2 regions of the Desulfofundulus thermocisternus DSM 10259 genome follow, and region 2 is predicted to be linked to the other one. Evidence: a T-box and tRNA genes for the amino acid it is inferred to sense, from the RefSeq annotation. Region 2 holds a T-box; the other holds one or more tRNA genes.
What was found. The T-box of region 2 lies ahead of ileS (isoleucine--tRNA ligase). A T-box ahead of a tRNA ligase gene usually reads a tRNA of that ligase, here a tRNA-Ile.
Positions count from the first base shown of each region.

Region 1: it encodes a tRNA-Ile, which carries the amino acid that the T-box ahead of ileS (isoleucine--tRNA ligase) is inferred to sense. The anticodon was not compared.

Region 1 is NZ_JMLG01000001.1:189,013-199,279, reverse strand. Features, by position in the region: gene ppdK (pyruvate, phosphate dikinase) at 1-1,221, shown strand, start outside; gene BR83_RS14655 (PAS domain-containing protein) at 1,361-1,942, shown strand; gene thpR (RNA 2',3'-cyclic phosphodiesterase) at 1,963-2,544, shown strand; gene BR83_RS0101055 (flavodoxin family protein) at 2,655-3,272, shown strand; gene BR83_RS0101050 (deoxyguanosinetriphosphate triphosphohydrolase) at 3,330-4,331, shown strand; gene dnaG (DNA primase) at 4,434-6,209, shown strand; gene rpoD (RNA polymerase sigma factor RpoD) at 6,202-7,302, shown strand; tRNA gene BR83_RS0101035 (tRNA-Ile) at 7,402-7,477, shown strand; tRNA gene BR83_RS0101030 (tRNA-Glu) at 7,623-7,698, shown strand; tRNA gene BR83_RS0101025 (tRNA-Val) at 7,702-7,777, shown strand; gene BR83_RS0101020 (CaiB/BaiF CoA transferase family protein) at 8,049-9,251, shown strand; gene BR83_RS0101010 (IclR family transcriptional regulator) at 9,409-10,158, shown strand; gene acd (glutaryl-CoA dehydrogenase Acd) at 10,217-10,267, shown strand, end outside.
Region 2 is NZ_JMLG01000003.1:91,093-101,359, forward strand. Features, by position in the region: gene BR83_RS0104495 (hypothetical protein) at 1-5, opposite strand, end outside; gene ileS (isoleucine--tRNA ligase) at 639-3,419, opposite strand; T-box leader at 3,482-3,719, opposite strand; gene BR83_RS0104510 (DUF167 domain-containing protein) at 3,853-4,164, opposite strand; gene BR83_RS0104515 (YlmH family RNA-binding protein) at 4,179-4,967, opposite strand; gene BR83_RS0104520 (YggT family protein) at 4,988-5,251, opposite strand; gene proC (pyrroline-5-carboxylate reductase) at 5,264-6,085, opposite strand; gene BR83_RS0104530 (cell division protein SepF) at 6,100-6,531, opposite strand; gene BR83_RS0104535 (YggS family pyridoxal phosphate-dependent enzyme) at 6,549-7,265, opposite strand; gene BR83_RS0104540 (HlyD family efflux transporter periplasmic adaptor subunit) at 7,252-8,157, opposite strand; gene phoU (phosphate signaling complex protein PhoU) at 8,242-8,901, opposite strand; gene pstB (phosphate ABC transporter ATP-binding protein PstB) at 8,963-9,724, opposite strand; gene pnpS (two-component system histidine kinase PnpS) at 9,757-10,267, opposite strand, start outside.

The DNA.
Region 1 (10,267 bases), on a different contig from region 2:
GATTATGAGGCAGGCGAATTCCGCGTTAATGACCTGGTGATAAAAAAGGGAGATGTCATTTCCATTGACGGCTCCACCGGCCAGGTAATTCTCGGAGAGGTACCCCTAATTGATCCCGAGCTATCGCCCGAGTTTCTCGAATTGCTTCAATGGGCCGATGAAATTCGCACCCTGGGCGTAAGGGCCAATGCGGATACGCCGGAAGATGCAGCCAGGGCGCGTGCTTTTGGGGCAGAGGGGATCGGTCTCACCCGTACGGAACACATGTTTATGGCTCCTGACCGGTTGCCCATAGTTCAGGAAATGATCCTGGCCACCAGCACCCGGGAAAGGCAGGCCGCCCTGGATAAGCTATTACCCATGCAGCAGGGTGACTTTTACGGTATTTTAAAGGCCATGGAGGGTTTACCGGTAACCATCCGCCTGCTGGACCCTCCTCTCCATGAATTCCTGCCCAACGCGGAAGAGCTGGCGGTGGAAATTACCCGCCTCCGCCTCACCGGCGGCAACGATGAGGAGCTGCAGAAAAAAGAGGAATTATTAAAGAAAGTAAGGGTGCTTGCTGAATTTAACCCCATGCTGGGCCACCGGGGTTGCCGCCTGGGTATAACTTTCCCGGAGGTTTACGCCATGCAGGCCAGGGCCATTTTCCAGGCTACGGCCCAGCTGGTGAAGGAGGGCTTGAGGGTTTTCCCGGAGGTGGAGATCCCTCTGGTTGGTGATGTGAAGGAGCTGGCTTTGCTACGTCAACTGGTCAACGAAGTAGCCGAGCAGGTAAGGAAAGAGACAGGTGTTAATTTTGAGTACAGTGTGGGAACAATGATTGAAATACCCCGTGCGGCCCTGCTGGCCGATGAAATTGCCCGGGAAGCGGATTTCTTCTCCTTTGGTACCAATGACCTGACTCAGACTACCTTTGGTTTTTCCCGGGATGATGCCGAGGGTAAGTTCCTGCATGAATATGTAGAGAAAAAAATTCTGCCGGAAAACCCCTTCATCGTTCTGGATCAGGCCGGCGTAGGTAAGTTAATGAAAATTTGTGTCGACCTGGGCCGCCAGACCAAACCCGATCTGGTGATTGGAATCTGTGGTGAGCACGGCGGCGAGCCAAGCTCCATTGAATTCTGCCACCGTATAGGGCTGAATTATGTTAGCTGCTCTCCCTTCCGCGTTCCCATAGCCCGCCTGGCAGCAGCTCAGGCCAGGATAAAGAATGGCTAACAGTATCTTGCCCAAATTATTGAGCTAAACCTGAACCCTCCTTTATTGGGAGGGTTCATAATTTACGGGACAGTTTACAGGAAAAAGGGGAAAAAGAGAGAAAATTAATAGCAGTCCTTTATCAGAAAGGGGACGCGGTATGGATGATGAAGGGGTATCTCTGGAAGAGCAGGTCTTGAACAACCTGCCCTGTCCGGTGCTGGTTATTGACCGCAGGGGATATTTAATCTATTTTAACAGGGCATCAGAAAGGGAACTGGGAATAAATAAAGAAGAAGCCGCTTACCGTCCCCTGATCGATATCCTTTTTCAGGGTAAAAAATTTGATCGCAGGGGCAGGTATACCAGTGCCTTGATTGAAACCCTGGAAACAGGCCGGGAGTTTTCTCTGCGCCTTGAAGAAATAAAAACAGGGTCACATATGCTGCCCAAATTTTTCCTGGTGGATACTTCTCTTATAAATAACCGCAGCAAGAAGATATTGGGGGCCTGCGCTGTATATTACAATTTCTTCCGGAACCGGAATCTGCTGAAGAAAACAATTATCAACCGTTTGACCACCATTTCGGAACAGTTTGAAACCATCTACGCTTTCGCCGAAGCCATTGGAGCACGGGATCAGTACACAATGGGCCATAGTGAAAAGGTGGCGGAATATGCCCGCATGATCGCGGAGGCTCTGGGCCTGGGTGAGAAAGAAGTTGATCTGGCTTACATATAGCGAGGAAGAGGAGGGAAGGAATGGGTAAAACCTTAAGGCTTTTCTGGGCCATAAATCTCCCCAATGAGATTAAAGACCGGCTGTGGGAGATTCAAAAACAGCTGCGGGGAACAGGGGTGGATGCCAGGTGGGTGGGAAGGGAAAACCTGCATTTAACTGTTCACTTTTTAGGTGAAGTGGATGTGGCCATAATAGACGCCCTTGTTTCGGCAGTTCAAGGGGCTCTGCTTGACCGGAAATTTTTTACCCTGCAACTGGGTGGTCTGGGTGTATTCCCGGATGCCCGGCATCCCCGGGTACTCTGGGCGGGGGTTGCTGGCGGGGAGAATGAGTTGTGGGAAATTCACCGGTTGGTGGCCGGGGCGATGCTGCCATTCGGGATACCGCTACCGGGGCGGTCTTTTTCACCTCACCTGACCCTGGCCAGGTTGCGCTCACTCCGGGGGGCACCGGAATTGATGACCATGGTGCGCCAGCTTGGCCCTGACTATGATAATCTGGGCTGGATGCAGGTGGGTTCAGTGGACCTTATGCAAAGCAAGCTTACTCCCGGTGGTCCTATCTATACTTTAATAGCTCAAGTTTGCCTTAAAAGCCCTTAAAAGGTCTAAATTTATTTCACCGGGAATAATGTTTTTTAAAATTTTAAGGAAGGAAATTTTTTTTACAGGTAAAATAACATTGTTTAAGTTTTTTAAGAGAGGGTTTGAAGATGCTGGTTCTGGCTATTAACGGCAGTCCTCGCCGCACAGGCAGTACTGCCCAGATGCTGCTGGCCACCAGGGAAGTGGTGGAAGCTGCGGGTGCAAGATTTACCTTTTGTCAGGTTTCCGAGGTTCTGGCAGAATTAAAGGTCCCTTACTGTACTGTTTGCTCGGATCCCTGTACCGGGAAATGTTTTTCCGGAACCCGTCTGGAAGAGATTTTCAATTTAATGCGCCAGGCCGATGGTATCATTATGGGAAGCCCTGTTTATTTCAGCACTGTTTCCTCTCATTTAAAAGCTTTCTGGGACCGCACCCGTCTTTTGCGCCGGGAAAAAGCCCTTATTAATGTTGTCGGCGGGGCATTAACGGTAGGTGGCTCCCGCTTTGGCGGTCAGGAGACTGCCCTTAGAACAATGCACGATATGATGCTCTGCCAGGGAATGACCGTGGTGGGGGACGGTTACCTGGAGGATGATGCCGGGCATCAGGGCGCCTGCGCCCAGGATCCCGCCAGTGAGGATATCCTGGGATTGCAGCGGGCAAGAATTCTGGCCCGGCGGGTGGTGGAAGTGGCCCTGGCTACCCGGGATTTGCGTAAAAGGTCCCGGGCAACGGGCGGATAGAGTCAATACCCCCGGTTTTTTAATACGGCCCCGGGGGTTTTTCATCGGGGTGATAAAATGAACATTCGAGAACGTACCGAAAGGCTGGAGGAACAGCAGTTATCTCCCTATGCCTGTTGCAGTTCGGCCAGTGCCGGTCGCCTGTACCCCGAGGAACCCTGCCAGGTACGCACCGCTTTTCAGCGGGATAGGGATAGGATTATCCATTCCAAAAGTTTTCGCCGTTTAAAAGGAAAAACTCAAGTATTTATCATCCCTGAAGGCGATCATTACCGCACCCGGCTTACCCATACTCTTGAAGTGGCTCAAATTTCCCGCACGGTGGCCAAGGCGTTGCGCTTAAATGAAGACCTTACCGAAGCCATTGCCCTGGGACATGACCTGGGGCATACCCCTTTTGGTCATATTGGGGAAGAAGCTTTAAATGAAGTCTACCCCCCTGGCTTTCGCCATAACGAGCAGAGCTTGCGAATCGTGGATGAACTGGAAGGGGGAAAGGGTCTCAACCTTACCCGGGAAGTACGGGATGGGATTTTGAACCATACTGGCCCCGGCAGACCGGTTACTCTGGAAGGACAGGTGGTGAGAATTTGTGATCGCGTAGCCTATATTAACCATGACATTGACGATGCCATCCGGAGCGGCATTCTTACTTTAAATGATCTGCCCCGGGCCTGCCTTGATGTCCTGGGGCGTACACACCGGGAGCGCATTAATACCATGGTTCTGGATCTGATCAACAACAGCTGGGATAAACCGGTGATTTCCATGAGTTCCGAGGTCCAGCAGGCTACAGATGAATTGCGTGCCTTCCTTTTTGCTCGCGTTTATGTTGGCTCGGAGGCCAAAAAAGAGGAAGCTAAAGCCAAAAACGTGGTTCAGTACCTGTACTTCTATTTCACCAGGCATCCGGAAGCTTTACCCCCGGAACAACTTAAGAAAGTCGAGGAAATGGGAGTGGAAAGGGTTGTTTGTGATTACATTGCAGGTATGACCGATCATTTCGCTATTGCCCAGTTCTCCCGTCTCTTTATTCCCCGGGCTTTTCCCGTGTCGTAGAAAAATTGTCGAAGGTTTGGGGAGGAAAATCTATAGTGATAGCGAATACCTCTTTCACAGAGGGACGTGACGCTCCTGGGATGGGTTAGAAGGGTGATTCCCATGGGTGGGTTAATCCCTGATGAAGTGGTGGAATCTGTTCGCCAGGCTACTGATATTGTGCAGGTAATTGGTGAATATGTTCGCCTGGAAAAGAAGGGGAAAAATTATGTCGGTATTTGCCCCTTTCACCAGGAGAGGGATCCGTCCTTTACCGTAAGCCCGGAGAAGCAAATCTTTTACTGTTTTGGCTGCGGGACGGGTGGCAACGTCTTTAAATTTTTAATGCTGCAGGAAAACCTTACTTTTCCCGAGGCGGTATACCGGCTGGCGAAACAGGCCGGCATTACCGTACCACGTACTGAAAGGCTCCGGGAGGGGACGCGGGCCTGGCTGGAGGAACAGGCCTGGGAAATTAACGCCATGGTGCGGGACTTTTACCACCATATTCTCATCCACCGGCCGGAGGCGGAGGAAGCCCGCAGCTACCTGGAAAGGCGGGGAGTATCCCGGCATACCCAGGAGATATTTCAACTGGGTTATGCTCCTCCCGGGTGGGATACCCTGTTGCAGTTTCTTGCCTCCCGCAACTGTTCTTTGCACCGGGCTGTGGATCTGGGTCTTTTAACCAGGGGGGATCGGGGAAAGCTTTACGACCGGTTTAGAAACCGCCTGATCTTTCCCATATATAATGCCCAGGGAAGGGTGGTTGGTTTCGGGGGACGGGTGCTGGATGACAGCCAGCCAAAGTACTTGAATTCCCCGGAGAGTTTAATCTTCAATAAGGGAAAATTGCTTTTCGGCCTGCATCTGGCCAGGGCTGCTATCCGGGAAAAGGGCTGTGCCATCATCATGGAAGGCTATATGGATGTGATTACCGCCTACCAGCATGGCGTTCGTAACGTGGTGGCTTCCCTGGGGACCAGTCTTACTGCAGAACAGGGTCATCTTTTGTCCCGTTATACCAGGGATGTAGTAATTGCTTATGATGCGGATACAGCGGGAGTTGCCGCTTCTATCCGGGGACTGGATCTTTTGCAGCAGATTGGCTTTCGTGTTCGCGTGGTTACCATTCCCGAAGGAAAGGATCCGGATGAATATATCAGGCAGCATGGTGGGGAAAAGTGGCAGCAACTGGTCGAAACGGCAGCTCCGTTACTGGATTATAAATTAAACCAGGCTGCAAAAAATGGTGGAAGTTCCGCTTCCCTTCTGGCTCAGGTCCTGCCAAACCTGGCGGCCATGCCCGGGGAAGCAGAGCGGGAAGAGGGTATCAGGCGGGTAGCTGCCCGCCTGAGCTTAAGCTGGGAAGCGGTGAGAGATGCTTTACGGCGATTTAATAGAAACCCGGGAAGAAAATGGCTAAATTCGGATAAAATTGCTAAAAATAAGCATAATATATTAGCAAACGCCCACAATAAGGCGGAATTGTTTCTTCTGCAGTTGCTGTTACATTATCCGGCTTATGTGCAGGAAGTACGCCAGCGTTTGGGAGAATCCTTCCCCCGGGAGCCCGGTTTGCGCCGGATTTTTAAGATTATCTGCCGGGGAGAGAGGGTTGATCCGGCTGCATGGATGGATGAGCTGGATGAAGAAGAACAACACTTATTAAGCCGCTTGCTAATGGAAAAAATACCCGGGGGTGACCCGGTTAAAATAATTTCCGACCTGACCCGGGCTGTTGAAAGGAGCTATCTCCAGGAGCAGAGGGAAAGGCTGGTACAGGAGCTGGCCGAAGCAGAGCGGGTTGGTGATCAGGGGCGTATAGTCCGGGTGTTGGGTGACCTGCAGAAACTGTTACAGAAGAGTAAACCCTTGCTGGAAAGGGGGAATGAATAAATTGGGGGATGAATTGAATAAACTCGAGTGCGTCAAGGAATTAATCGAAAAAGGTAAGAAAAGAGGCATCCTGACCTATAGTGAAATTATGGATACCCTGCAAGGGGTTGATCTGACGCCGGAACAAATTGACGATATTTATGAAAAGCTGGCCAGTATGGGTATCGAGGTTGTACCCGAGGTTCCGGATCTGGAACCCATGGACGATGCCGTTATAGAACCTTCAGCGGAGGAAGATGTTGACCTTTCCATTCCCGAGGGTATCGCCATAGACGATCCCGTTAGAATGTACCTGAAAGAAATTGGTCGTATCCCCCTCTTAACACCGGAGGAAGAAATTGAACTGGCCAAGAGAATTGAGCAGGGGGACGAGGAAGCGAAACGGCGGCTGGCAGAAGCCAACCTGCGCCTGGTGGTAAGTATAGCCAAGCGTTATGTAGGCCGGGGGATGCTTTTTCTGGATCTAATCCAGGAAGGTAACCTGGGGCTAATCAAGGCAGTAGAAAAATTTGATTATCGCAAGGGGTACAAGTTCAGTACCTATGCTACCTGGTGGATCCGGCAGGCCATTACCCGGGCCATTGCTGATCAGGCCAGGACCATCCGCATACCGGTGCACATGGTGGAAACCATCAACAAGCTTATCCGTGTTTCCCGCCAGCTCCTGCAGGAACTGGGCCGGGAACCAACTCCGGAGGAAATAGCCAAGGAGATGGGTATTTCTGAAGAAAAAGTACGTGAAATTATGAAGATAGCCCAGGAACCCGTTTCCCTGGAAACGCCTATTGGTGAAGAAGAAGATTCTCACCTGGGAGATTTCATTGAAGACCAGGACGCCAGGGCGCCGGCGGAAGAGGCCTCCTATACGCTTTTGCGGGAGCAGCTGGAGGAGGTTTTAAAAACCCTTACCGATCGGGAACAGAAGGTATTACGCCTGCGCTTTGGCCTGGACGACGGCCGTGCCCGGACTCTGGAGGAAGTTGGCCAGAAATTTGGAGTGACCCGGGAACGGATCCGTCAGATTGAAGCGAAAACACTGCGCAAGTTGCGGCACCCGAGCCGCAGCAAGAAACTTAAAGATTACTTAGATTAAAACACCAGCCCCGGGATAATTTTTCTTTACAAAGCCATTGACCGGGGCCGTAATTTTATGTATAATCATTAGTGCATGTTATGTGTTTCAATGCTTTGTGGGCCTATAGCTCAATTGGTAGAGCATCCGGCTCATAACCGGCTGGTTCCAGGTTCGAGTCCTGGTGGGCCCACCAGAATGGAAGTCGGATGTCGGAAGTTGGAGGTCGGAAGTTGGAGGTCAGAGATTATCATTGATTTTGAGGCCATTTTTTGGGTATGAGAGATATAGTCGGCAATTATTTCTGACTTCTGACTTCCGACGACTGACGACCGTTTTACGGCCCCATGGTCAAGTGGTCTAAGACACCGCCCTTTCACGGCGGTAACGCGGGTTCGAATCCCGCTGGGGTCACCATACGGGCGATTAGCTCAGCTGGGAGAGCACATGCCTTACAAGCATGGGGTCGGCGGTTCAAATCCGTCATCGCCCACCAGTGAAATCAAGGCCTCCGTGAATCGGAGGCTTTCTCTTATAGAAGGTAGCTGGATAGATTGCGAAAAGGCAAATTGCACACTTTCGCACACCGGTAAAACCAGGGTCCCCTTGAAGAGGGGGCTCTTTTTCTCTTTCTAGCGCTTTAAATCTCTCAAGAATATTAAGTAAAAATTTTTGTCATAACAGCAGGAAAAACCAAATGTCTGTCTAAAATAATAACTCATCTATTGGAACCCATTTTACTATTTGGAACAAGGAGGGGAGACAGCATGACGGCGGGGAAAAAAATAAAGTTGCCCCTGGAGGGAATTAAGGTGCTGGATATATCCCGCGTCCTGACAGGACCTTTCTGCACCATGATTCTTGGTGATCTGGGGGCAGAAGTGATCAAGGTGGAAATGCCCGGGGTCGGGGATGAAACCCGGGGGTGGGGTCCACCCTTTGTTAACGGAGAAAGCGCCTATTTCTTAAGCGTCAACAGGAACAAGAAAAGCATTACCGTTAACATGAAATCCCCCAAGGGGCGGGAAATCATCTACAGGCTGGCCAAAGAGGCAGATGTGATGATTGAAAACTTCCTGCCCGGAACTGTGCAGCGGTTGGGTGTGGATTACGAACGGATTAGAGAAATTAATCCGCAGATTATCTACTGTTCCCTGTCCGGATATGGTCAGGACGGTCCCTACCGCGATCATCCTGCTTATGACCTGTTGATGCAGGGTGAGGGCGGGCTGATGTCCATCACGGGGGAAAAAGATGGTGAGCCCGTCCGCATTGGCGTGGCCATCATTGATATTGGAGCGGGTATGTATGCCGTTATTGGGATCTTAAGCGCCCTGATGGCCCGTAAAGAAACCGGAAAAGGCCAGTACATCGACATCTCCCTTCTGGATACGGAAGTTTCCTGGTTGACCTACATGGCCAGCAACTATTTTGCGTCCGGGAAGGATCCCATCCGTATGGGCTCGGGTCATCCTTCCATCGTGCCGTACAGGGCATTCCGGGCCAGGGACAAGTACTTTATCCTGGCCGTGGGCAACGACGCCATCTGGCAGCGTTTCTGTGCCGCTCTGGACCTCAAGTTTGTGGACGATCCCCGGTTCGTGACCAACGAGATGAGGGTAAAACACCGGGATGAACTGGAGAAGCTGCTGGCTGAAATCTTTATCCAGAAAGATGCTAGTTACTGGGTAAATTTGCTGCACGAGCACAAGGTACCCTGCGGGATGATCAACGCCATTTCGGAGGTAGTCTCCCATCCCCAGGTCTTGCACCGGGGCATGGTTGTGGAAATGGATCATGAAAAAGCAGGTAAAGTCAAGGTACTCGGCAGTCCATTGAACTTCTCCGAAATGCCCATTGAATACCGCCTGCCGCCTCCCCTTCTCGGCCAGCATACCTGCGAAATTCTTACGAGTTTGGGGTATACTGCGGATGAAATTGAAGAGTTAAAGGCGTGTGGGGCAATCTAAATGGAAGTCGGAGGTGGGAAGTTAGAGGTCGGAAAATTAACTTTAATTTTTATATTTTTGCCGGGTTGCAGGGAAACAGAAAGGAATGTCTAAATAAAAAAAATACGTTTAGCTATTTATCGGAATCAATTTCGATATATGGAATGGTCTGATTCTGATGAGCAACACTCTGCGCAAGGGCCTGATTGTCCTTCAGGCTATTTCGGAAAAAGGATCCGAAAACGGCTTGTCCATAAGGGAGCTTTTTCACCTTACGGGTTTTCCACCCAGTACCATCCATCGTTTTTTGCAAACATTTAAAGAATTTGGGATAGTCGAACAGGATCCTGTAACCAAAAATTACCGGTTGGGTCCCCAGCTGTTGAAAATGGGCCTGCAGGTCAGGGGCACGCTGGATTTGAGGAAGACAGCCCTGCCCGTTTTAAAAGAGCTTACCCTTTCTACTGGTGAAGATTCCTACCTTACCGTAGCTCAGGGTAAAATGGGTGTTTTCCTGGAAAGGGTTGAAGGACCCTATCCGGTAAAAGTAATGGAACTGGTGGGCAAAGAGGTTCCCCTGCACAGGGGTGCAGCAAGGAAAGCCTTGCTCTCCTTTATGGAGGACGATTTTATTCACCAGTATATCAAGGAAATGTCGGAAAACCAGGAACTCCTGAATGCAAAAGTTCTGCTGGAGGAGATCAAAAAAATCCGGGAACAGGGATACGCCATCACCTACGGTGACTATCTCGACCACGGTGTAGGTATTGCCGCGCCGGTTTACGATTTTTCAGGTTCCGTCAGGGCTTCCATAGGGATCATTGGTATAGAAAGCCGCTTTCCCGAAGAACGATTACAGGTATTAATCCGGGAAGTGAAGCGGGCTGCGGAGACACTATCCCGCAAACTGGGTTATTCCCAAACATAAAGAACCATATTACCCGGGGTACCGGGGAAAAAAGAATTACCTGCCGGGAGGAGATCATATGAATTTCGATTTACCGGAAGAATTGCAGGACATTAAAAGGCTGGCACGC
Region 2 (10,267 bases):
TGCACCTGAGCCAGCAGGGTACAGCCCAGTAACCAGATCAGTTCCTCCAGCAGGCAGGATCAAACGTTCAATGGTAACCGGGAGATAACCGTTTTTCGCATAGCAATTTTAATACTTAATGGCTATATTTACCGTTTGCCCCGGTGTATATCCGTTAAGAAAGGGGTAATAATATGAGCAACAGGGTCGGTAATGGCCGAGCCAAGACTGCTACAGGGTCACTTAAAAATGGCTCTGTAGCAGCCGGCCAAAGGTTGGTAGCGGGTCACAGGGCTCGCTACCAGCCGGCGGGCAGATCGCTGGATGTCCCGGCAGGCTCGGCAGCGGTCCGAAGGATTACTGCCGGGTCGTAAGGAATGTTCAGCGATCGAGCTAAGATCATTACAGGTGCCGGCAGTTTTTGTCATCTGACAAACAGCTTTTGTCATTGACAAAAAAGAGAGGTTTGGTGCAGTCGAGAGATTGTACCAGGCTTCCCAGGTATCTGTAATGGTCGAGCAAAGGTCATTACGGGTTCCGTAATGGTTTGCGACAGCCGAAAGGTTATCGTGGGCTATGCAGGGATCTGTAATGGCTGTAGCGAAGGCTGTTACCGGCTCGAAAAAGAAACCCTTCTCCACGGAGAAGGGTTTCTTTATTTACTGCCCGGTTATAACCCCTGCGCAACGGGGGCATAAGGTGGGGTGTTCCGGATGCTGTCCGACCCCGGGGTGGTACATCCAGCAGCGCTCACACTTTTTCCCCGGCGCCCTTTCCACCGCCACCGCCAGGTCGGGAATCATCTCCGAAGCCATTGCTTTTTCGGGCAAGTCCCCGTCCCACCTTTTCAGCTCCACGGCGGAAACGATGAAAATTGCCGGCAGCTCGTCCACCCCGGAGAGGAAATCATATAATTCCCCCCGGGCATATAATATCACCGCCGCCTCCAGGGAGTTACCGATTAGCTTTTCCCTGCGGGCTGCTTCGAGGGACCGGGTAACCTCGCCCCGTACCGCCAGCAGGCGCTCCCACCGGGTCTCCAGTTCCGGATCCAGGTAATCTTCATTGACCCGGGGCATGTCGGTTAGCTGAACACTTACCGGCGCATCCTTTTCTTTGGGAGCATAACGCCAGATTTCTTCCGTAGTAAAGGCCAGAATGGGCGTAAGCAGGCGTACCAGGGCATGCAACACCTGGTAAAGCACGGTTTGAGCCGCCCGGCGCTCCAGGGAAAGGGCGGGAGTGGTATAAAGCCTGTCTTTGATCATATCCAGATACAGCGCGCTCATGTCAACGGTACAGAAATGATGAATGGTGTGGAAAACCACATGGTACTCATAATCCCTGTAAGCAGCCAGTACCCGTTCTATCATCCGGTGCAGGCGTAAAAGGGCCCAGCGATCCATTTCCGGAAGCTGTTCATAGGGCACCTGATCACCGGGGCCGAAATCATAAAGGTTCCCCAGCAAAAACCGGCAGGTATTGCGGATTTTACGGTAAGCTTCCGTCATCTGCTTGAGGATGTTCTGCGATACCGCCAGGTCACCCCGGTAATCCGCCGAACTCACCCAGAGGCGTAAAATATCGGCTCCCATTTGCTCGACGATCTTCATAGGATCGATAACATTCCCCAATGACTTGCTCATCTTGCGGCCCTGCTCGTCAACCACAAAACCATGGGTGAGTACGGCCCGGTAGGGAGCCTGGCCCCGCACAGCCACCGCCGTGGAAAGGGAACTGTTGAACCAGCCCCGGTGCTGATCGCTACCTTCCAGGTAGAGATCCGCCGGCCAGCTCAGTTCCGGCCATATATCCGGCTGCTCCAGCACACCCACATGGGAAGTACCGCTATCAAACCAGACATCCATAATGTCGGTTTCCCTGGTAAACTCACCGGCCCCGCAGAACGGGCATTTGAAACCGGGAGGGAGCAATTCCGCCGCTTCCTTCATGAACCAGATATCCGAGCCATGTTCTCTGAACAACCCCTGTAGGTGGGATATGGTTTCCGGGGTAATAATCTCTTTTCCGCAGGCCTGACAATAGAAAATGGGTATGGGTACACCCCAGGTCCGCTGGCGGGAGATACACCAGTCGCTGCGGTTGGCCACCATATTATAAATGCGCTCTTCTCCCCAGGCCGGAATCCAGCGCACCTGGCGGATAGCCTCCAGGGCCTTCTTGCGGAAGCCTTCAATGGAAGCAAACCACTGTTCTGTGGCCCGGAAAAAGACAGGCTTCTTGCAGCGCCAGCAGTGGGGGTACTGGTGGCTGATGGTACCGCTATTGAGCAGCTTGCCCCTGGCTTTTAGCTCGGCAATAATATTATCGTTGGCCTCCGCATAAAACTGGCCGGCAAACTGCCCCGCTTCCCCGGTGAAATATCCCCGGCCATCAACGGGAGAAAGAATGGGCAGGTCATACTGCAGCCCTACCAGGTAGTCTTCATGGCCGTGACCGGGAGCCGTATGCACGCAACCGGTTCCGGCATCCAGGGTAACGTGATCGCCTAAAATGACTAAAGAATCCCGCTCGATAAAGGGGTGCTTTAAAACCACACCCTCCAGGTCTTTCCCCGTAAACTCTTCTATAACGGTCCATTCTTCCAGGCCGACGGCCCGGGCAAATGAAGGCACCAGTTCCCTGGCCACCACGTACTTCTCTGCACCGGCAGCCACCAGGGCATAGGCAAATTCCGGGTGCAGGCAAACGGCGACATTGGCAATCAACGTCCAGGGAGTGGTGGTCCAGATAACCACCTGGCTACCAACCGGCAAGCGGCCCCTTCCATCTTTAACGGGAAAAGAAACATAGATGGAGGGGGACTTTTTATCCTGATACTCCACTTCCGCCTCGGCCAGGGCAGTTTCACAGGTAGCGCACCAGTAAACGGGTTTCAAGCCCTTATAAATGTAACCCCGGCGGGCCATTTCTCCGAAAACACCTATCTGCGCGGCCTCATAGTGGGGCATCAGGGTGAGGTAGGGATGTTCCCAATCCCCTCGCACACCCAGGCGCTTGAACTCCTGGCGCTGGATATCCACAAATTTTAAAGCGTATTCTTTACACCTGCGCCGGAACTCCACGGGATGAACGGCATGCCGGTTCAACCCCAGGCTCTTAATGGCCTGCTGTTCTATGGGCAGCCCGTGGGTATCCCACCCGGGAACATAGGGGGCATCATAGCCAGCCATGGAGTGATATTTAACCACAATATCCTTGAGCACCTTGTTCAGGGCAGTCCCCAGGTGGATGTGCCCGTTGGCGTAGGGCGGCCCGTCATGCAGGATAAACTTGGGCCGGCCGGCATTCTTTTGCTGTACCAGGCGGTAAATATTAATTTCATCCCAGAACTTCAAGATCTCTGGTTCCCGCTGGGGCAGATTGGCCCGCATGGGGAAATCAGTTTTGGGCAGGTTCAAAGTCTGGCTGTAATCCATCCGCACCACCTCAGGCTAACATTAGTCCTCAAGCATGTCCCCCAAATAGAAAAAGCCCGCCCCAAAGGGACGGGATATTCCCGCGGTACCACCCTTCTAGACAGGTAAAAAGGCCTTTCTACCTGTCCCCTCATTTTGCCGGTAACGGTGGCTGACCGTCCGGGCTTACTGGGCGGTTACCCGCCGTTCAGCCGGAACCTCCCGGGTGATTTTCACCGCGGACCCCTGTACCCGTTTCCAGCTTCCCCGGGCTCTCTGTAACAGGAGTGCCGGGCTACTCGTCCCGTTCACAGGCTTTAACAGCTTTAAAACAAGGAGTATTATACACAAAAACAGGGCCAGCGTCAATCTTACGGGCCGGTTAGGCCGGGGTTAAGTTTAATTTCTCCCCGGCTCAAAGGCCGCTCGCTGGCGTGCCGGAACAGCGACCATTTTATCCGTTGTTCCTGGCGCCGGTGGTGGTTTCCAGCAGGGAAAGTATCCTCCCGGCAGCAATGCCCTTTACCCTGATTAACTTGCTGCGTCCCTTTTGCCCGGCCACAATTTCCACCTGCGACCTGGGCACCCCCAGCAGCCGGGCCAGAAAATCACGCAGGGCTTCGTTGGCTTCCCCCTCCACAGGGGGGGCCGTGAGGCGTATTTTCAGGGCATCTTCATGCAGCCCGGTCAGCTCATTCCTGGCTGCCCGGGGCTGAACGCGCACCTTAAAAACCACCGCTTCCTTTTCTTCACGCAGGAAGACCATAAAACCGCCACCCGTTAAACATACCGGTGCAGGATAAGCGCCAGGCGGCCGCTTCTGGTCGTTCCTGTGACACGGGTCACCTGAACCCGACCGCGTCCCCTGGCGGAAATAATATCCCCCTCCCGCACCGTTCGTGAAAGTTCAGTGCAGACCTGCCAGTTCACGCTAACCCGCTGGGCGGTAATTTCCCGGGCCATCCTGGTGCGAGAAGTGCCAAAGCCGGCGGCTGCCACCACATCCAGGCGCAGGGAAGGAACGGTGGCCTTGATTTCCCTGACCCGCCGGGGGGGAGGGCAGATCTGCTCCCGGGAAATCTCCTCCACAGTCACAGGGACGGAACCCACCCTGGTCAGCTGGGATTGCACGAAAGGTGCCACTTCGGCAGCCACCACCAGCTGAGCCCGGTCGTTATGCAGGAGGATGTCTCCAATTTTCTCCCGGCGCAGGCCCAGGGAGAGCAGGGCCCCGAGAAAATCCCTGTGGCTGAGCTCCTGCTCTGCAAAGGAGCCCCGCAGCGAAAGGTACGCCAGCTGCCAGTCTTCCTCCCGGGGCTCCAGGTAATCGGGATAAATAAGCACGCGCACCCTTTCGGCAGCCGGGTAACCGCCGTCGCTTCCGGCTGCCAGATCGGGAACCCTCTTCAGGGCCATATCCACCAGACCGGCGTGATAGGGATCAAGGAAATCGGTTACCCGGGGCTGCCGGGTACGTAAAACCTGCTGTACCAGGTCATAAATCCTGGCCAGCATCTCTTTTTCCTCCTGGTTCCTGGCATGGCAGAGCAAAAACTCCTTGTCCAGCACGTCTTCACATCCTTCTGGTCCTACAATCCCAGTGCCCGGATCACGTTGAGGATTATCTGGCGCAGCAGTTCCAACGCAAAAAAGGCTACCAGGGGTGAAAAGTCAAGCATACCCACAGGGGGAATAAAACGCCTGAAAAACCCCAGTACAGGTTCGGTAATTTCGTAAATGAAGCGGATCAGAGGATGATAGGGGTTGTGACGGATAAAAGATAAAATAATCCGGATAAAAATTAACCAGGTGTATACCTGAAAGGCGACATTAATAATACGTTCCAGGCTCATGACGCTCTCCTTTTATTTTAATCCCTCGGACAGTTCCCGGGAACGGCGGGTGGCTTCTTCTACCGCCCGCATAAGGGTTACCCGTAACCCTCCCTCTTCCAGGGCATAAACACCCGCAATGGCCGTCCCTCCCGGGGTGGTAACCATATTCTTAAGGCGGCCGGGGTGTTCACTGGTTTCCAGGACCATCTGGGCTGCCCCCAGCATGGTCTGGGCACTGAGCAGAAGAGCCACATCCCGGGGGAGGCCTACCCGCACCCCTGCATCAGCCAGCGCCTCCAGGATAACATACATATAGGCGGGCCCGCTGCCACTGAGTCCTGTTACAGCATCCATCAACCCTTCCGGTACTTCTACCGCCCGGCCGACGGCGCTGAAAATGGCTCTCGCCCGCTCCCGGTCCCGGTCGCCGGCATTGGTGCCGGAGCAAAGGGCACTGGCCCCGCACCCCAAAAGACACGGCGTATTGGGCATAACGCGAATTACCGGTACCGGCTCAGGGAGAAATTTTTCAATGAACCGGGTAGTGATACCGGCGGCAATAGAAATCAGCGTTTGCCGGGGCTGGAACAGGTCCCCCGTTTCTTTTAAAACCTCCTCCACCACCTGGGGCTTAACCGCCAGGATAACCACATCCGACTCCCTGACCAGATCCCTGTTACTCTCCCGTCCATTAACGCCCAGCTCCCGGCTCAGGTAATCCAGCCTCTCGTGGCGGGTATCGCTCACATACAGGTTACGGGCCTGAATACCGCTTTTAATCAACCCCGTAAGCAGGGCCTGGGCCATGGCCCCGCCCCCCAGGCAGCCAATGGCGAGTCCCGTTAACGGCAAAAAGAACACCCCCGTTATTCATCTTTCCAGGGGAAAATTCCCCGTTCCCCATATTCTTTAATGTTTCCTGCAATATCCATGTTGCTGGGAACGAAGAGAAAAATTCCATTACCCACTTTTTGCATGCTCCCGTTCAGCGCGTAAGTGGCGCCGCTGATAAAATCCACTATGCGCCTGGCCAGATCGCTTTCCGCCCTCTCCAGGTTAACCACCACCGGGCGACGGTTTTTCAAATGATCGGCTATAGCCTGCACATCTTCAAAGACCCTGGGTTCGGCCACAATAACCCGCACCTGGCGCTGGGTGTGCAGGCTGAAAACCTGGCCCTTGCGCTTTACCTGGGGCACCGGATCTTCTTCCCGGAAATGCTCCTTTTCCTCTTCCTCCACGGGCTCCTCTTCAAAACCCATAAAACCCAAGACTTTGTCCACCAGTTTCCTGGCCATGGTTATCCCTCCTGGAATTATGGTCGGGGGCCAAAAATGGCGCTACCCACCCGGATGATGTTTGCCCCTTCTTCCACGGCTACGGTAAAATCATTGCTCATCCCCATGGATAAATAATCCAGGGGCAATCCCGGCAATTCCCGCTTGAGCCAGCCGGCCATCCGGTTCAGCTCCCTGAAAACCGGTCTCACCTGCTCGGGATCGGAAACAAAGGGAGCGATGGTCATTAACCCGCGCACGCGGACACCCTCCAGGCCGGCCACTTCTTCAATAAAGCTTTTTACCTCTCCCGGCGGCACACCGTATTTGGTTTCTTCCCCGGAAATATTCACCTGAACCAGAACTTCCGCCACCAGCCCCCGTTCCCGGGCCCGGCGGCTGATTTCCCGGGCCAGGCGCAGGCTGTCCAGGGAATGGATCAGGCTCACCTTACCAATAATATACTTTACCTTATTGGTTTGCAAATGCCCGATCATATGCCATTCAATATCTCCCGGCAGACGGGGCTGTTTGGCCACCAGTTCCTGCACCCGGTTTTCACCAAAAACTTTTATTCCTGCCGCCAGGGCTTCTTGCATGACTTCCAGGGAAACATTCTTGGTTACGGCCACCAGTTTAACCGAACCGGGATCCCGGCCGGTTTTGAGTGCTGCCCTTGCTACCTGTTCCCATACACGGGCAAGGTTCTCCCTTACTCCCAATATCCGTCCCTCCAGCTCCTCACTCCAGTTCATCGCCTTCCCGTACCCAGAACGGGTTGGCCACGTAGCGGGTGCAGGCAGACAGCTGCTCCCCGGTAATAATTACCCGTTCCGGTGTTCCCCCCAGGACCCGTACGGGAACCCACGCGACCCGGCGGCGGGAGACAATATAAATTCCCTGCTCCTCCCCCCTTTTCACCAGCGCCCGGGAAGGTACTACATATCCGGACAGTTCCCCTACCTTCAGCTCCATCTGAACCTGGCGCCGGTGAATCAGGTCACCGGGATAAGCGGGTAACAGAAAAAGCATTTCCTCTCCGGCAATCTTCTCCAGACGGGCCTCCACCGGCCGCCCCTGCCACAGGATAACCACCTGCTGACCGGCAGGCCATTTTACCGCCCGGTTTCCTTCCCCATCAACGCGGCACCAGTACCATATACCGGAAAGGTTATCCACCAGCTTGCCCACCGGCTCTCCCTTTTCCACCCTGCTCCCGGTAACGGGAGAAACGGGTTTTACTTCCAGTTTTTCCACGGCTTCCATTTTCAATGCATTTGCGGGCCGCAGCACCTCTTCCAGGCCATCAATATGGTTGCAAAAAACCCCTCCCCGGGGGGCGTAAACAACCCGTTTTTCCCCTGCACCACCGTTCTGTGAGAGGATGACTTCTGCCACCGGAGCGCCGGCCCGCACCCTTTCCCCATCATCCACCAGCAGTCTTAACTGGCCCCTCCCCGGTGAGAGAAGCAACTGTTCTTCCTTGATCAGCCACCCGGAGGTGGCCATGGTGCGGGAAATCCTGTCCTCCTTCAACCACTCTATATCTACCAGCCGAACCCTGACCAGATTCCACAGGTAAAACATGAGAATCAGGACAAGGATGACCAGGAAATATATTCTTCTGATCCGGGGCAGGGAAGTCAATCCCGTCACCTGCCAAACCTGGATGTAGATGCAACTTGATTTATTCGACGTTTCCCGGGGTAAATCCTGCGCCAAAGTTAAGAATCAGTTCAGCTCCCAGCGCTCACCGGTAACCAGGTAGATAACCGCTTCCCCGATATTGGTGGCATGATCGGCTATTCTTTCCAGATAGCGGCTGACATATAAAAGGTAGGCCGACTGCATTACCGTCCGGGGATCTTCCCTCATGCTGTTGACCAGTTCCCGGAACACCCTGGCAAAAATATAATCCACCTCGTCGTCCAGGGCGCACATCTCCCTGGCTTTCTGGACATCGCCATTGACATAGGCATCCAGCCCGTCCTTGACCATCTGCTGGGCAAGCCGGGCCATCCGCGGGATATAATCCAGGCATTTTACTGTTAAAGGCTGGCCGCTCAGGCACATGGTAGCCCGGGCAATATCCACCGCATGGTCGGCCATTCGCTCCAGGCTCAAAAGAATCTTGATCCCGGTAATGGCCACTCGCAAATCCCGGGCCAGGGGTTGCTGGGTAGCAATTAACTTGACGCACTTATCCTCAATTTCCAGGTAAAGTTCGTCAATCATTTCATCGCTCATAATTACCTGGGCCGCACCGGCCACGTCGAGCCTGATCAGGGATTGTACTGAATCGTAAATGGCCTGCTCCACCAGGCTGGCCATGCGCAGGATGTCCTGCTGAAGTTCGGCCAGGGCCCTTTCAAAGGAAGAACGGGGACTCACGGTCATCCCTCCCGGAAAATATAAACTTTATCCCCTGGAAGCCAGAATACAGTAAATATAATTAACCGAATCTTCCGGTAATGTAATCTTCCGTACGCCGATCCCTGGGACGGGTGAAAATTTCTTCCGTTGCCCCCCATTCCACCACTTCACCGTTTAAAAAATACGCGGCAATATCCGAAACCCGAGCGGCCTGCTGCATGTTATGGGTCACAATAACAATGGTATAGTCTTTTTTCAGCTCCTGAATCAATTCTTCTATTTTTAAAGTGGAAATGGGATCCAGCGCGGAACTGGGTTCGTCCATCAACAGGACCTCCGGTTCCACCGCCAGGAGGCGGGCAATGCAGAGGCGCTGCTGCTGGCCGCCGGAAAGACCCAGGGCCGACTTGAACAAGCGGTCCCGCACTTCATCCCACAGGGCCGCCTGCCGCAGGCTTCTTTCAACAATTTCGTCCAGCAGCCGCCGGTTCTTAATACCGTGAACCCGGGGACCGTAGGCCACGTTATCATAAATGGACATGGGGAAGGGGTTGGGGCGCTGGAAGACCATGCCCACCCGCTTGCGCAGGTGAACCACATCCACATCACGAGCGTAAATATCCTGGCCGTCCAGCAGGACCCGGCCTTCAACCCGCACACCCTCGACAAGATCATTCATCCGGTTCAAGGTGCGCAGGAAGGTTGATTTGCCGCAACCGGAAGGGCCAATAAGGGCAGTTATTTTGTTGGCCTGAATGCTTAAATTTATATCCCTTAAAGCTTGAAAATCCTTATAATAGAGGTTTAAATTCTTAATATCAATTTTTACCCGGTTCTCCATCAGGGCACCCCCACATGAACTTTTCTGCTGCTTTAACCGGATACATTTTCTGCCAGGGGCAGGGTGAAGAAAAACAGGCTTCCCTTCCCGGGCGTGCTTTGCACATCAATTTTCCCGCCGTGGGCCCGGATAATATGCTTCACAATAGCCAGGCCGATCCCATACCCCCCCAGTTCCCTGGAACGGGCCTTATCCACCCGGTAGAAGCGCTCAAAAACCCGGGGCAGGCTTTCAGCTGGAATACCGATGCCGGTATCCTCCACTTCCACCCTCAATTGATCCCCCCGGACCATGGCCCGGATGGTTATGCTGCCCCGGGGCGGGGTATATTTAACGGCATTATCCAGCAAATTAATCAACACCTGGGCGAGCATATCGGGGTCACCGTAAACCGCAGGCAGGTCCCGGGGTACTTCCAGGGAGAGAGTGAGCGATTTTTCCCCTGCCCGGGGCCGGAAGAGGGAGACCACGCGGCTGATAATGTCCGCCAGGTTCACCCGCTGCCAGCGGTGCACCACCCGCCGTTCCTCTATTTTAGACAGG